DNA from 2 places in the Nocardiopsis sp. NPDC006198 genome. Region 2 is predicted to be linked to the other one. Evidence: riboswitches for the same ligand, from Rfam matches in the RefSeq annotation. Region 2 holds a riboswitch; the other holds the start of a gene.

Region 1 (7,347 bases), on a different contig from region 2:
GGCGAGGGGGAGGTACACGCGTTTGCCCTCTTCGGAGAACTCCGCCGACTTGTCGGCCATGCCCCGCTCGATGGCCGCGACGGTGTCCAGACCGTGCTCCTCCGCGTAGCGGCGCACGTCCTGGGTGATCTTCATGGAGCAGAACTTGGGCCCGCACATGGAGCAGAAGTGCGCCGTCTTGGCCGGTTCGGCCGGCAGGGTCTCGTCGTGGAAGGACCGGGCGGTCTCGGGGTCGAGGGACAGGTGGAACTGGTCCTGCCAGCGGAACTCGAACCGCGCCCTGGACAGCTCGTCGTCCCACTCCTGGGCCCCGGGGTGCCCCTTGGCCAGGTCGGCGGCGTGCGCGGCGAGCTTGTAGGTGATGACGCCCGTCTTGACGTCGTCGCGGTCGGGCAGCCCGAGATGCTCCTTGGGCGTGACGTAGCAGAGCATCGCCGTGCCGAGCCAGCCGATCTGCGCGGCGCCGATCGCCGAGGTGATGTGGTCGTAGCCGGGGGCCACGTCGGTGGCCAGGGGGCCGAGCGTGTAGAACGGCGCCTCGCCGCACAGCTCCTCCTCCAGGCGCACGTTCTCCGCGATCTTGTGCATGGGGACGTGCCCGGGGCCCTCGATCATCACCTGGACGTCGTGCGCGCGGGCGACGTGGGTGAGCTCCCCCAGGGTGCGGAGCTCGGCGAACTGGGCCTCGTCGTTGGCGTCGGCGATCGACCCGGGGCGCAGCCCGTCACCGAGGGAGAAGGTGACGTCGTACTCCCGGAGGATCTCGCACAGCTCCTCGAAGTGGGTGTACAGGAAGCTCTCCCTGTGGTGGGCCAGGCACCAGGCGGCCATGATGGAGCCGCCCCGGGAGACGATGCCGGTGACCCGGCGGGCGGTGAGCGGCACGTACCGCAGCAGCACCCCCGCGTGCACCGTCATGTAGTCCACGCCCTGCTCGCACTGCTCGACCACGGTGTCCCGGTAGACCTCCCAGCTGAGCCGGGCCGGGTCCCCGTCGACCTTCTCCAGTGCCTGGTAGATGGGCACGGTGCCGATCGGGACGGGCGAGTTGCGCAGGATGCGCTCGCGGGTCTCGTGGATGCGCCTGCCCGTGGACAGGTCCATGACGGTGTCGGCGCCCCAGCGGGTGGCCCACACCATCTTCTCGACCTCCTCGGGCACGGAGGAGGTGACGGCGGAGTTGCCGATGTTGGCGTTGATCTTGACCAGGAAGTTCTTGCCGATGATCATCGGCTCGGACTCGGGGTGGCACCGGTTGGCGGGGATGACCGCGCGGCCCAGTGCCACCTCGGAGCGGACGAACTCGGGGTCCACGCCCTCGCGTTCGGCCACGAAGCGCATCTCGGGGGTGAGGGTCCCGGCCTTCGCGCGGGCGAGCTGGGTGGACGCGCCGCCGACCGTCCGGTGGTCCCCGGCCCAGGCCAGGCGGGTCGGGGGAAGGCCCCGGTGGACGTCGACGGACACGGCGTCGTCTGTGTAGGGGCCGGAGGTGTCGTACAGGTCGAAGTGGCTGCCGTTGCTGAGTCCCACCCTGCGCCGGGGCACGCGGAGCGTGTGCCCCTCCGGGGTCACGACCTCGCGATAGACCTTGGATGATCCCATGATGGGACCGGTGGTCACCCGGTGAACGGCGGTGTCGGAACCTCTGGTGGAACTGACGTCACGACCGTCGGTAGCCGTCATGGCATGCCTCCCTACGTCGGAATTACCCGAACAGGTTCTGCGGTCGGCGACACCGTCGAGTCACCCTCTCAGCCCGCCATGGCGCGAGCTCCCGCGTTGCGTATTCACATGTGTGGGCACGTCGAGCGTGCCGCGGCACCTCGATCCCGGTGCCGGGGCCCTTCGGCCACGCACACCATACACAGGGCCGCCCCCGCCGTGTCCACCGTCACAGGGGTCAGAAAAGTGTCCCCGGTTCGCCACCCCCGGTGTCGGTGAGGGGTTCGAGCAGGTCGGGACGGTTGTTCTTGATGGTGTTGACGTCGGTGGACACCTCGTCGACCGCGAACCGGTCGACGGGGGTCTCCCCCAGCAGGTGCGCGAGCTCGTCGGCGCCCGAAGCGGGATCCAGCCAGGCGGCCCAGTCCTCCGGCGGCACGACGACCGGCATGCGCTCGTGGATGTGGTCGAGCCCGGGCGCCGCCCCGGTGGTGATGACCGCACAGCTCCACACCCAGGCGGCGGGGTCGTCCTCGGGCACCTCGGGGTCGCGCCAGCGCTCGAAGATGCCCGCCATCGCCAGGGGGCGGTCGTCCCGGTAGTGGATCGAGTAGGGCTTCTTGTCGGCCTTGGCCTTGCGCTTCTTGTGCTGGGGGTCGGTCGCGGGCGAGGTGCTGGCCTGCACGGTGCCGTCCTTGCCGACGAGCTGCCACTCGTAGTAGGCGTCGGCGGGCAGCAGGCACCGGCGGCGGCGGTAGGCGGTGCGGAAGGCCGGCTTGTCGGCGACCGTCTCGCTCCGGGCGTTGATCATCCGGTAGCCGACGTTGCGGTCCTTGGCCCAGGAGGGGACGAGCCCCCAGCGCAGCGTGTGCAGGGTCCTGGGCCCGGGCGGGCCCTGGTCGCCGGCCCGGGGCGGCGGACCGAGCACGGCGTACACCGGCCTTCCCGGCGAGATGTTGTAGTCCGGCTCCAGCTCCTCCAGCGGAGGCCACGACCGGGGGTCCGCCTCCTCGGGGAGGGCCTGCTCGGGCAGCCCGAAGGCGAGCTGCAGCTGGTGCACGTTCCGGGACTGGGCATAGCGACCGCACATGTGTCCGATACTACGGCGTGGCCTCCTCGCCCACCTCCGGAACACAGGCGTGCGCCGGCGGACGCGGCCCCGTCCGCCGGGGCCCGGTCACCACTGCGGGTCGAGGGGCTCCCGGGCACGCCGGCGCCCGCGCCTCCGGGCGGGGGCCTCCCGATCGGCGGGGCCGGCGCCCGCGTCCCCGCTCCGCACACCGTCCGCGGGGGCGCCGTCCGCACGGTGGCCCCGCCATGCCCCCACCAGGCCGACGAGGACCGCCAGCCCGCCGAGCGGTCCCAGCGCCCAGGGCGCCCAGGAGTCCAGGGCGCGCAGCAGCACCGACCGGACGCGGGCGTGCTCGGCGTAGGCCGATACCTGGTTGTCCGCCATGACCAGTTCCGCGTACAGGAGCGGGACCTCGCCCCCGCCGTCCTGCGGGCGCAGGGTCTCCGAGCGCGTCTCGTGGGCGTCGACCACGATCCCGCTGACCGGCTCCACCCAGAACGTGCGGCTCACCTCCAGCCAGCGCGTGGCGGTGACCGTCCCCCGGGCGCCGGACCGGAACAGCCCGGCGGGCACCGGGCGCGCCGACTCCGGCACCTGGGAGGCCTCGACCCACTGGCTGTACCGGCGCACGGGGACCCCGGCGACCTCGTCCCACTCCTGGAACTCCAGCATCGGCGCCGAGCGCACCTCGGCGTCGTAGAACGGGTGGTCGCCCTCCTCGGCCCCCGGCGGCCACGAGTACACGAGCCCCGCCTGGCGGACCGCGCGGTCGCCGTCGACGTGCTCGCCGCAGCAGTTCACCGCCCTGCCGGTCTCGCGGTCCACGATCACCCGCCGGCTCCAGTGGTCGATCATCCGGTCGGGCACCGAGGTGTCCACGGACACCTCCCACGCCGACCAGTCCCTGCCGTGGGCCGAGCCGTCCACGCGGGTCACCCGGGTGAGCTCCGCGGCCTCCACCCACCGCCAGGTGGAGGTGTCGAGGTAGCCGGCGTCCTCGTCGACCATCCTGACGTCGAACCGGGTCTGCGCCGGCAGCAGGGCGATCCTGTCGTGCACGTACAGCGGCAGCAGGGCGGCCAGTGTCAGCAGGAACGCCCCCAGCGCCACCATGACGGCGCCCCGCGGCAGGGGGCGCCCGGGGGACCCGGGCGGGCCGACCTGGCTGTCGGTCCGCGTCCCGGTCGCACTCATGCGCGGGCCTCCTCGGAGTCGGGCTCCCTCAGGTCGCCGTCACGGGGCTCCGCCGCCGGGTCGCTCCCGTCCGCCCCGCCCGGGTCCGGTCCGCGGGCGGCCTCCGGGTCCGCCCCGGCGGCCGCGCGTTCCGCCGGCGGGTCGGCGTCGGCCGGGTCGCCGTCGCCGCGCCGGCCCAGGGCCAGGACGAGCCTGGCGAGCGCGGGCAGGCACAGCAGCTGGGCCGCCCAGCCGCGCAGCGCTCCCCCGAACGCCTCCGTGACGTCGTGGAAGGGCATGTACAGGGCCAGGTGGGTGCCCAGGGCCACGGACAGCCCGGCCAGGCCCAGCGACACCACCGGGGGCCACGGCCCGGCCAGGTGGGGCAGCAGGCGCCCGCCCATCGACGGCCGCCCGGGCCTGGCGTGCCTGAGCCGCCGGGGCGCGCGGCGGCCCAGCCACCACATGCACAGCAGGATCAGGCCGACCAGGGCCGCGCCGACCCAGCCCGCGACCCAGACCCCGTAGGCCAGGCCGAGCGGCAGGACCGCCCAGCGGCCCGGCCACCCGGAGCCGGCCGCGGGCAGGGCCCGGGAGCCGCGCGGGGGCGAGGCCCGGAGGGCGCGCCCGCCCGGCAGGAGCCGGCGGGGCCACAGTGCCGCCGCCACCAGCACCGCGGCCAGGGCGGCGCCGACGGCGAGGGCGCGGTGGTAGGCGGTGTCGGGTGTGTACGTCAGGGTGACCGTGCCCGCGCTGCCCTCCGGGAGCACCCAGGCCTGCTTCCACCCCTCCAGGCGGATCGGCTCCAGCGGCGCGTCCCCGCCCTCCAGGACCGCCCGCCAGCCCTCGTTGAAGTTCTCGTTGACGACCAGGAAGCTGTCCTCGTCGACGTCCACGTCGAAACGGCGCTCGCCCGGACCCCACTCGTGCAGCGCCTCCACCTCGGCCGTGGTGACCTCGGCCCGGTCCGCGGCCGGCCCCGCGGAGCCGATGAGCGCCGAGCGCACCTCGTAGCGGTTGCCCGGGTCGACCACGACCCGGTTCTCGCCCTCGACCAGGTCCAGGTCCGTGCAGCTCTCGTAGGGCACCGGCCGACCGGTGAGCTGGTCGGCGAGGGCGCCCCCGCTGATCCGGGTCTCCACGCGCTGTCCGTTGACCCGCAGCGTGGGGCCCAGGCCGCAGGCGGTGGACGCGTCGCCCTCGGGCAGCGGGTCGACCGGTTCGACGCCGGGGAGCTCGACGGAGCCGATCTCCAGCGACTGCCCCTCGGGACGCTCGAACGTCACCCGCAGCGAGGACGCGGTGAACTCGGCGAAGTCCACCCGGCCGCTGCCGTCGAGCCAGCCCTCGCGGACGGTGCCGCCGCCCTCCACGGTCACGCGGATCGGCCGCATCACGCTGTCGGCGCGCGGGAACTCGACGGCCAGGTACCCGATCTCGGCGGGAGTCCCCAGGTCGATGTCGAGCCAGGGGTTCTTCTCCTCCGGGTCCGGGTACCAGACGGTGCTCTCGTCACCGTCCAGGACGCCCCGGCCCATGGCCGCCGGGTGCTCCACCGCGGTGGAGGAGGCGGTCACGTGCGGATGGGGGCCGGCCCGGTTCGCGGCGTTCTCCGCCTCCCTGGGATCGGTGAGCACGACCTCGCCGGTCACGGAGTGCGGCGTGGAGGCCGCGTCCGCCGACAGGTCGAAGGTGCGGTCCAGCCCGCGCGCGTCCTCCCCCTGCACCTGGAGGCGCGGGTTGCAGACCCACACGTGGGAGCCCTCCATGCAGCCGGGCACGGTCCCGGTGGAACCGGTGAACAGCAGCGTCCCGGTGTCCGCGGGGCCGGGCACGCGCAGGGAGCGGTCCGGTTCGAGGCCGGGGACCGAGACGGAGGAGATGCCCACACGGGTGCCGAACCGGTACTCGGGCTCCCAGGCGAGCTCGTCCACGCGCACGCGCAGCGTGCTGGTGGGCCCCGGCGGGGCCATGAGCTCCTGCGGCTCCGCCGTCCCGGCGACGGGGACCTCCGCCTCGCCGTTGTCGGTGACCAACGTGACGCGGGAGGGCGGCGGCTCGTCGGCGAGCTGCTCGAAGGCGATGCTCAGCCCCGTGAGGTCCTGGGGCTCGGAGAACTCGACCTCGATCCACTGGCCCAGGGCCCCGGTGAAGGCGCTGGACCGCCACGAGGTGGTGAGGTCGTCGTCGAGCGCGGCGTGCGGGGCGTGCCCGGGGTCGCGGTCGCCGGCGCGTGCTCCCGCGCCGCTCTCGGACGAGGAGGCCCTCACCGACTCGATCCCGATGTCCTCGGCGTGGGCGACGTGGTCCTCCCAGGCCGGGTCGAGAACGTCGGGCGCGGGGACGTCGCGTTCGAGTTCCTCGTCCTCGGTCAGGGTCGCGGACACGTTGCGGCGCACGTCGGGGTAGACGACCTCGCGGCGGCGGGCGGTGTCGGTGACGATCGTGTCCTCCGCGGCGATCCCGGCGGCGCCGGGGTCGTCGCCCAGGAGGACGGGGCGGTCGTCGGTGAGCAGGCCCTGCTCGGCCAGGTGGAGCACGGACTCGGGCCCGCCGGTGACCCTCAGCGTCCCGTCGGAGGGGACGGTGCCCACGGTCGGGGCCGCCTCCCCTACCTCGTAGACGGTCAGGGCCGGGTACGGCTGGTCGAACCACTGCGAGGCGGACTGGTGGTCGAGGGAGCCGATCACCGGGCCGAACTCGGCGGCCTCGGTGATGCCGGGCGAGTTCCGGAGCGCCTGGTGGACGCGTGCGGGCCAGCCGCCGTTGTTGGCGGTGCGCTGGAGGTCGTTGCGAACCAGGAGGTGGGTGACGCCCATGCGGGCGAGGGTGGCGGAGAGCCCGGCGGAGCCGCGGCCCGAGGAGACCCTCTGGTCGATCTCGTGGGTGATGCGGGAGACGCCCGCCGACCCCCACGGGATGATCTGGTGGTTGGTCCAGGCACCGTCCAGGAGGGGTTGCAGGGGTTCGTCGAGGGGGCGCCCCCACTCGTACTCGCCGCGCGCGGAGCCCGGCAGGGCCATGGTCATGCCGCGCTCGTCGGAGCGCTCCTCCAGCCAGTCGGCCGCCTCGTACCAGTACTCCGGGATCCGCTCGTAGCCCCCGGCGGGGGCGATGCCGACGGCGCCGATGGGCACGAGGGTGACGAGGAAGACGGAGGAGGCGCCGCCCGCGACCGCCCGGCGGACGCGCCCGGGGACGGGGCCCCCGCTGCGGTCCGCCCGGTCGCGCGCCACCACGACCGGCAGGTGGGCCAGGCCCAGGACCAGCGGCAGGCGGATCAGCGCGTCGAACTTGTGCACGTTCCGGAACGGGGAGAGGGCCCCGTCGAGGAGGGTGCGCACCGTCTCCGCGAAGGGCCCGGTGAGGTCGCCGGTGAAGCCCGCGACGATGATCGCGGTGCCGGTCAGCAGGCTCGTGATGAGGAACAGGCGCTCGGG
Region 2 (7,347 bases):
CTGCCCACCGACCCCGGCCTGGTCATCGCCGGCCCCGGTAGCAAGCCGCTCCTGTACAGCCTCCTGCTGGAGATCGGCGGCGACACCGCGATCGCCGCGCCCAGCTGGGTCAGCTACGCCGCGCAGAGCCGCCTGGTCGGCCAGCGGCCGATCCTGGTCCCCACGGCCACCGGCCAGGGCGGCGTGCCGCAGCCCGACCTCCTGCACGCCGCGGTGACCGCCGCCCGCGAGGAGGGGCGGACGGTCAACGCCGTCGTCGTCACCCTGCCGGACAACCCCACCGGGACCGTGGCCGACGCCGACACCGTCCGCAGGCTCTCCGAGGTGGCGCGCGAGCTCGACCTGCTGATCATCTCCGACGAGATCTACCGGGACCTGGTGCATCCGGCGGGCCCGGGCGAGGACCCCGTCGAGATCCACAGCCCCGCCGAGTACGCGCCCGAGCGCACCGTCATCTCCACCGGCCTGAGCAAGAACCTCGCCCTGGGCGGATGGCGGATCGGCGTGCTGCGCCTTCCCGACTCCGAGGCCGGCCATCGGCTGCGCGGCGGGCTGCTGGGCGTGGCCAGCGAGATCTGGTCCAGCCCCGCCGCCCCCGTCCAGGAGGCCGCCTCCCACGCCTTCACCGAGCCCGCCGAACTCGTCGACCACATCGACCGCAGCAGCCGCCTGCACGGCATCGTGGCCCGCGCGGTCGCCGGGGCCTTCGAGCGCGCCGGCGCGACCGTCGCCGCCCCGCGCGCCGCGTTCTACCTCTACCCCGACTTCGAGCCGGTCCGCGGGAGACTGGCCGCCCTGCACGGCGTGACCACCGGACCGGCGCTGACCGGGCTGCTCCTGGACCGCTTCGGCATGGGCGTCCTGCCCGCCCTCGAATTCGGCGAGGGGGCCGGGGCCCTGCGCATGAGGGTCGCCACCAGCCTCCTCTACGGGGAGTCCGAGGAGCGCCGCTACACCGCGCTCGCCGCCACGGACCCGCTGGCCCTGCCCTGGATCCGCGCCCACCTGGACAGGCTCGACGAGGTCCTCGCCATGCTGCTCGACGCCGCTCCCGGCGCCGTCGTCACGCGGGCCCGGGCCACCGCCCAGACCGTCGGCTAGACCATCCCGGCGTCCGCCCCGTGGAAGGGGGCGGGGCGGGCGCACACTCTTCCGGCCTCCCCCGGACGCTCCTTCCGGGGGAGGCCGGAGCCCTGTCCGGTGACGGGCCGCTCCGGCCCCCGCCCGCGGCCGTCCCGCCGACCGGAAGCGCTCAGGCGGACCGCGCGGTGTCGGTCCCCCGCGCCGCCAGCTCGCGGCTGGGCGCGATCACCGCTCGGTAGTGGCCGATGAGCTGGTCGCCGACCGCCTCCCAGCTGCGGTGCTCCACCGAGGTGCGGGCCCGCCCGGCCATCCTCTCCCGCACGGCCCTGTTGTGGGCCAGTCGCCCGACCGCCACGCGCAGCTCGCGGACCGAGTCCGGCGCGAACAGGAGCCCGTTGTGCTCGGGGACGACCAGGTCCAGCGGCCCGCCCGCGGCAGGGGCGACCACCGGAACCCCCGAGGCCAGCGCCTCCTGGACGGCCTGGCAGAACGTCTCGTCGGCCCCCGTGTGGACGAACACGTCCATCGACGCGTACAGCCGGGACAGCTCGGAGCCCGTGCGCTGCCCGGTGAAGACGGCGTCGGGCAGGCGGCGGCGCAGGCGGGAGCGCTCGGGGCCGTCCCCGACCACGACCAGCCTGATGTTGCGCAGGCGGGCCACGTGGGCGAGCAGGTCGACCCGTTTGTCCCGGGCCAGCCTCCCCACGTAGCCCACGACGGTCTCGCCGTTCGGCGCGAGCCTGCGGCGCAGGCCGTCGTCGCGGTGGGCGGGGGAGAACCGGCGGGCGTCGACACCGCGCCGCCACAGGTCCAGCCGGGGGAACCCGCGCCCGGACAGCGCCTCCATGGCGGCCGAGGAGGGGACGAGCGTGCGGTCGACGGCGGAGTGCGTGCGCTTGAGCAGGGACCAGACGCCGTCGCCGCCGGGCAGGCCGTAGCGCGCCGCGAAGCCGGGGAGGTCGGTCTGGAACACCGCCACCGTCGGGAGGGCCCAGCGGCGGGCGGTCTCCACCGCCGCGGACCCGAGCAGGGCGGGCGAGGCCAGGTGCAGCACGTCGGGGGCGAAGGCGCGGACGGCCGCGGTCATCGTGCGCCGGGCGGGAAGGCCCACGGGGAAGTCCCGGTAGAAGGGAAGGGGGAGCGAGGGCATGCGGACCACGGGGAAGCCCGCGTAGGAGGACGGTCCGGGGCCGGGAGCCAGGACGAGGGCCCGGTGCCCGCGCGAGGCGAGCAGGTCGGCGACCCGGCAGACGGAGTTGGTCACCCCGTTGACCTGGGGGAGGAAGGACTCCGTCACGATCGCCACGCGAAGCGGCTGAGAGGGCTCGGTCGGTGGCATGCGGGGGCTCCCAACGCCGGGGGAAGGCTGGTGCCGACACTAGGACCGCCGGGTGAACCGCGGTCCGGCACGGGGGGAACCCCTCCCGAAGCGCAGGCGTGGGTCGGGCGATCGGACGGTGACCCGCCCGCGCGCGCCTGTGGCCGCCCGGTGACACCCGGGTGGCTATGATCGCCTGACGTGACCGCCATCCCTCTCCTAGGAGTCGCCCGGTGACCCTCGTCGAATGGGCGGAAGCCGTCCGCCGTGAACTGGAACTGACCGGTACGGAGCCCCTGGGCAAGGAGGACGTCGACCGCGTCCTCGACCTCGCCAAGGACGCCGCCCACTCGGTGGCCCGCCCCGCCGCCCCGCTCACCACCTACCTGCTCGGCATCGCCGTGGGCCGGGGCGCCGACCCGGTCCGGGCCGCCGAGGTGTTGAGCAGGCTCGCCCTCTCCCACAAGGACGACTCCTGACCACTGCCCGCCCACACGCGCCTGCGGGGACCGGAGCGTCCGGAGGGCGGGCGTCCCCCGGCCCCCGGTGAGGGGGCCCCGGGGAGCGGGGGACACGGCTCCGCCGCGTGTTGCCGCGATTTCCTGGCGACACCGCGCGGTGTCCACTACCGTCGGCACGACCCCCCCGGACCGCCGGACCCCGCCTCGCCGTGCCGGTGGCGCCGGGCCGACGCGCGCACCGAGACGGAGACCCCCGTGGACCTGCTGCTCGACATGGCCGGAGTACTGAGCGGCATCGTCTGGGGTCCGCTCGTCCTCCTCCCGCTGCTGCTGGTCACCGGGGTCTACCTGACGATCCGGCTGCGGGCGCTCCAGTTCACCCGGCTCGCCCACGCCCTGTGGCTCGCCCTCGTCCGGCGGGAGGAGGTCGGCGAGGACCTCAGGGGCGACATCTCGCACTTCCAGGCCCTCAACACCGCCCTGGCCGCGACGACCGGCGTCGGCAACATCGCCGGGGTGGGCCTGGCCATCGGACTCGGCGGACCGGGAGCCCTCTTCTGGATGTGGGTCACCGGCGTCCTGGGCATGGCCACCAAGTACAGCGAGGCCCTGCTCGGGGTGAAGTACCGGGTCACGGACGAGAGGGGCGAGCAGGCCGGCGGCCCGATGTACTACCTGCGCCGGGGCCTCCCCGGAGGGCTCGGCGTCCTCCTCGGCTGCTCGTTCGCCGTCTTCGGGGCGGTGGCCGCCTTCGGCATCGGCAACGGCACCCAGGCCAACGCCGTGGCCGAGGCGGTCAACGACGCCACCGGCGCCGACCAGCGGGCCGTCGGCGTGGTCCTGATGCTGCTGACCGCCGTGGTCGTCCTCGGCGGGATCAAGGGGATCGGCCGGGTCGCCTCCGCCGTGGTCCCGTTCATGATCATCGGCTTCGTCCTCATGAACCTGCTGGTCCTGGCGGTGCACCACGACCGGATCGGCCCCGCCTTCGCACTGGTCCTCGGCGACGCCTTCACCGGCACCTCCGCGGCGGGCGGGTTCGCGGGCGCCACCCTGATGTACGTCATCCGCCAGGGCGTCTCCCGCGGCATCTTCTCGAACGAGTCCGGCATGGGCACCGGCGCCATCGCCGCCGCCGCGGCCAGGACCGACCAGCCGGTCCGCCAGGCCCTCGTCGCGATGACGCAGACCTTCGTCGACACCGTGATCATGCTGACCCTGACCGCGATGATGATCATCACGACCGGGGTGTGGCAGGACCCCGACGCCGCGGGGGTGGAGGGCAGCGACAAGGGGGTCCTGCTCACCACCTCCGCGATGGAGGCCGGCCTCGGCCGGATCAGCCCGGACCTGGCGGGCCTGGGTCCCGTGTTCGTCGCCTGCGCGGTGGTGGTCTTCGCCTACACGACCATCCTCGGCTGGGCCTACTACGGCGAGAGGTGCGTCGTGTACCTGGCGGGGCGCTCGCTCGTCGTGCCCTACCGGCTGCTGTTCATCGCGGTCGTCTACGTCGGCGCCACGGCGCAGATCGACGCGGTGTGGCTGTTCAGCGACATCGCCAACGGCCTCATGGCCCTGCCCAACCTGATCGGGCTGCTCCTGCTGTCCCCGGTGGTCGTCGCGGAGACGAGGAAGTTCTTCGCCCACCCGGACTGGCGGGACCCGGACGCGGTCATGGAGCCCGTACGGGGGTAGCGGCACGACCGGCGGCCCGCCGGGCCCCCGGCCTCCGCGAACGCGGCCGGGCCCGGCGGAGGCGGACGCGCCGCTCCGCCGGGCCCGGTCCCGCGGGGGAGGGCGTCGGTGCCGCCCCCCGGTCGGCGGGTCCTACTTCCACCAGGCGTGGAAGTGGTGCACGGGCCCCTGCCCGCCTCCGGCGTCGATCTCGTCCGCCCGCCGGAGCGCCTCGGTCAGGTAGACCTTGGCGTCGCCCACGGCGGAGGCCGTGTCCGGCCGCTGCGGAAGCAGGGCCGCGATCGAGGAGGACAGGGTGCACCCCGTGCCGTGCGTGTTGCGGGTGCGGACCCTCGGCGAGCGGAACTCGACCGGGGCGGAGCCCTTGGCCACGAGGATGTCGACGCAGTCCTCTCCGGCCAGGTGGCCTCCCTTGAGCAGGACCGCGCGCGGACCGAACTCCAGCAGCCGGAGGGCCTGCTCGTGCATCGCCGCCAGGTCGGCCGCCTCCGGCTCGTCCAGCAGGTCGGCCGCCTCGGGCAGGTTCGGCGTGACCAGGTCCGCCCGGGGCAGCAGCCGGGTGCGCAGCGCGTCGACGGCGGAGGGCTCCAGCAGGCGGTCGCCGCTCTTGGCCACCATCACCGGGTCCACCACCACGTGGGGCAGTCCGTGGCGCCCGATCGCCTCGGCGACGGCCTCGGTGACCTCGGCCGTGCCGAGCATGCCGACCTTGACCGCGTGCACCGTGGCGTCGGAGAAGAGGGTGTCCATCTGGTGGGCGACGAAATCGGCGGGGATCGGGTGGACCCCGGTGACGCCGCGCGTGGACTGGGCGGTGAGGGCCGCGACCACGGTCATGCCGAAGGCGCCGTGTGCGGAGAAGGCCTTGAGGTCCGCCTGGATCCCGGCGCCCCCGCTGGGGTCGCTGCCGGCGATGGACACGATGTTGTACGCGCTCATGGGCGTTCCTTCGCTAGTACGAACTAGGGCAGGTTCGACGGGTGTGCTCTCAGCCGGTGGACTCACCGGCACCCCGCGCCGTCGGGGCCGCCGCGTGGGCGGCCCCGCTCAGTGTGCGGCCGACCCGAGGGGGTCGGCGTATGTGTTCCGGACGCGCGGACCCGAGGGGCCCGTACGGCTGCCGGCGCCGTTCAGAGGGTGGGGGCGTTGTCCGCGGACCGGGCCTTGAGCAGCTTGCGGACGCGGACGATGACGAACCACAGGAACAGCAGGGCGATGACGACCAGCACGATGTTGCTGATGAGGCCGCTCCACTGCACCAGGATCGGCTTGATGGCCGGGCCGAAGGCGTAGCCGAGTCCGATCCAGATCGAGTTCCAGACGGCGGAGCCGATCACGGTGTACACGGAGAACTTGAGGATGGGCATCCGCTCGATGCCGGCGGGGACCGAGATGAAGCTGCGCACCAGCGGCACGCACCGGCCCAGGAGCACGGCGAGGCCGCCGAAACGGGCGAAGAAGCGCTCGGCCTTGTAGAAGTCCTCGACCTCGAGCAGGGGGGTCTTCTCCACCAGCCACTTGGTGCGGTCCCGGCCCAGCAGGGCGCCGATCGCGTAGAAGCCCCAGGCGCCGACCAGGCAGCCGATCGTGGCCCACAGGATGGCGAGCCAGACGTTCATGTGCCCGTCGTAGGCGAGGAAGCCCGCACCGGGCAGGACCGCCTCGCTCGGCATCGGGGGGAAGAAGGTCTCGATGAACAGGGCCACGCCGACGCCGGGCTCGCCCAGGGTCGTCATCAGGCTCAGCACCCAGCCGATGAAGCCCTCGTACTCGTGGACGACCTCGCCTTCCATCGCCAGGTTCGACGCCGTCCACAGATTCGCTGTCATGAGAAGTGGCTTTCCGTTCTTTCCGGTCGGACGCCGGCCGCGACGCGGGCGGCCTCGGCCCGGGAGCGCTTGCGGCGCTCCCAGACGATGGCCGCGGTCACGATCACGAAACCGGCGACGATGAAGACGACTGTCACAGGGACGTCGGTGGGGGTGACGACCTCGCGGGACTCGGTCTGCCACGGCCACAGGGCGCGCAGCGAACCGGCCATGAGGCCGGTGAGTACAACGAGGGTCATGTGTTGGAAGTTCTCCAGGAGGTGCTGGAGCAGCTTCACGAACAGGGACAGGCCGGTGAGCATGCCCAGGGCGAAGACGGCCAGGTAGGCGATGTCCAGGTCGCCGACCGCGCTGATCGTCGGCTCGTAGAGCCCGAGTGTGAGCAGGATGAAGGAGCCGGACAGCCCCGGCAGGACGAGCGCGCAGACGGCCACCGCGGCGGCGAGGAAGACGACCGCCGGGTGGGTCGGCAGGTTGGCGCCCGGCAGCCCGGTGAGCACGAAGGCGGCCACGGCGAACACCAGTGCCACGGCGTAGTGCCCGGCCCTCCAGGGGCGGCCCGCCCCGGAGTAGGGGATCCACAGGCACGCCAGGACGAGGCCGAAGAACAGGGCGTAGGCGTACCGGGTGTAGGCGTCGACGAGCGGCGCCAGGAGGAGGGCGGCCAGGACCAGGAACACGGCCATGCCGACCAGCGCGGGAACCAGGACGCTCCAGTCCACCTGTCGGAACTGCTCCTGCGCGCGGGCCCTGCCGCGCCCGCGCGGGACGTCCGTGACGTACCGCTTGATCCCGCTGACCATGTGGCCCGCGCCGCCGATGAGCTTGTCGTAGAGGCCGACGATGAGGGCGACGGTCCCGCCGCTGATGCCCGGAAGGGCTTCGGAGGCGCCCACGGCGCCGCCGCGCACCGCGTCGAGGAGGTAGGAGCCTGCGGAATTGGCCATCTGGGTGGTTGGAC

Evidence for each region. A riboswitch is a leader RNA that binds a small molecule or an ion and turns the genes downstream of it on or off. The one in region 2 is predicted to bind thiamine pyrophosphate.
Region 1: linked by a shared signal. The riboswitch ahead of thiC (phosphomethylpyrimidine synthase ThiC) and the one ahead of thiD (bifunctional hydroxymethylpyrimidine kinase/phosphomethylpyrimidine kinase) in region 2 are both predicted to bind thiamine pyrophosphate.

What each region holds. Positions count from the first base shown of each region.
Region 1 covers NZ_JBEXSY010000082.1:13,420-20,766, forward strand. Annotated here, with positions in the region: gene thiC (phosphomethylpyrimidine synthase ThiC) at 1-1,683, opposite strand, end outside; TPP riboswitch at 1,677-1,788, opposite strand; gene ABZ234_RS30935 (SOS response-associated peptidase) at 1,901-2,752, opposite strand; gene ABZ234_RS30940 (DUF3068 domain-containing protein) at 2,840-3,928, opposite strand; gene ABZ234_RS30945 (alpha-(1->3)-arabinofuranosyltransferase) at 3,925-7,347, opposite strand, start outside.
Region 2 covers NZ_JBEXSY010000011.1:110,663-118,009, forward strand. Annotated here, with positions in the region: gene ABZ234_RS10630 (pyridoxal phosphate-dependent aminotransferase) at 1-1,101, shown strand, start outside; gene ABZ234_RS10635 (glycosyltransferase family 1 protein) at 1,253-2,422, opposite strand; gene ABZ234_RS10640 (DUF6457 domain-containing protein) at 2,635-2,880, shown strand; gene ABZ234_RS10645 (sodium:alanine symporter family protein) at 3,118-4,557, shown strand; gene thiD (bifunctional hydroxymethylpyrimidine kinase/phosphomethylpyrimidine kinase) at 4,690-5,496, opposite strand; TPP riboswitch at 5,485-5,582, opposite strand; gene ABZ234_RS10655 (DedA family protein) at 5,688-6,386, opposite strand; gene ABZ234_RS10660 (DUF368 domain-containing protein) at 6,383-7,333, opposite strand.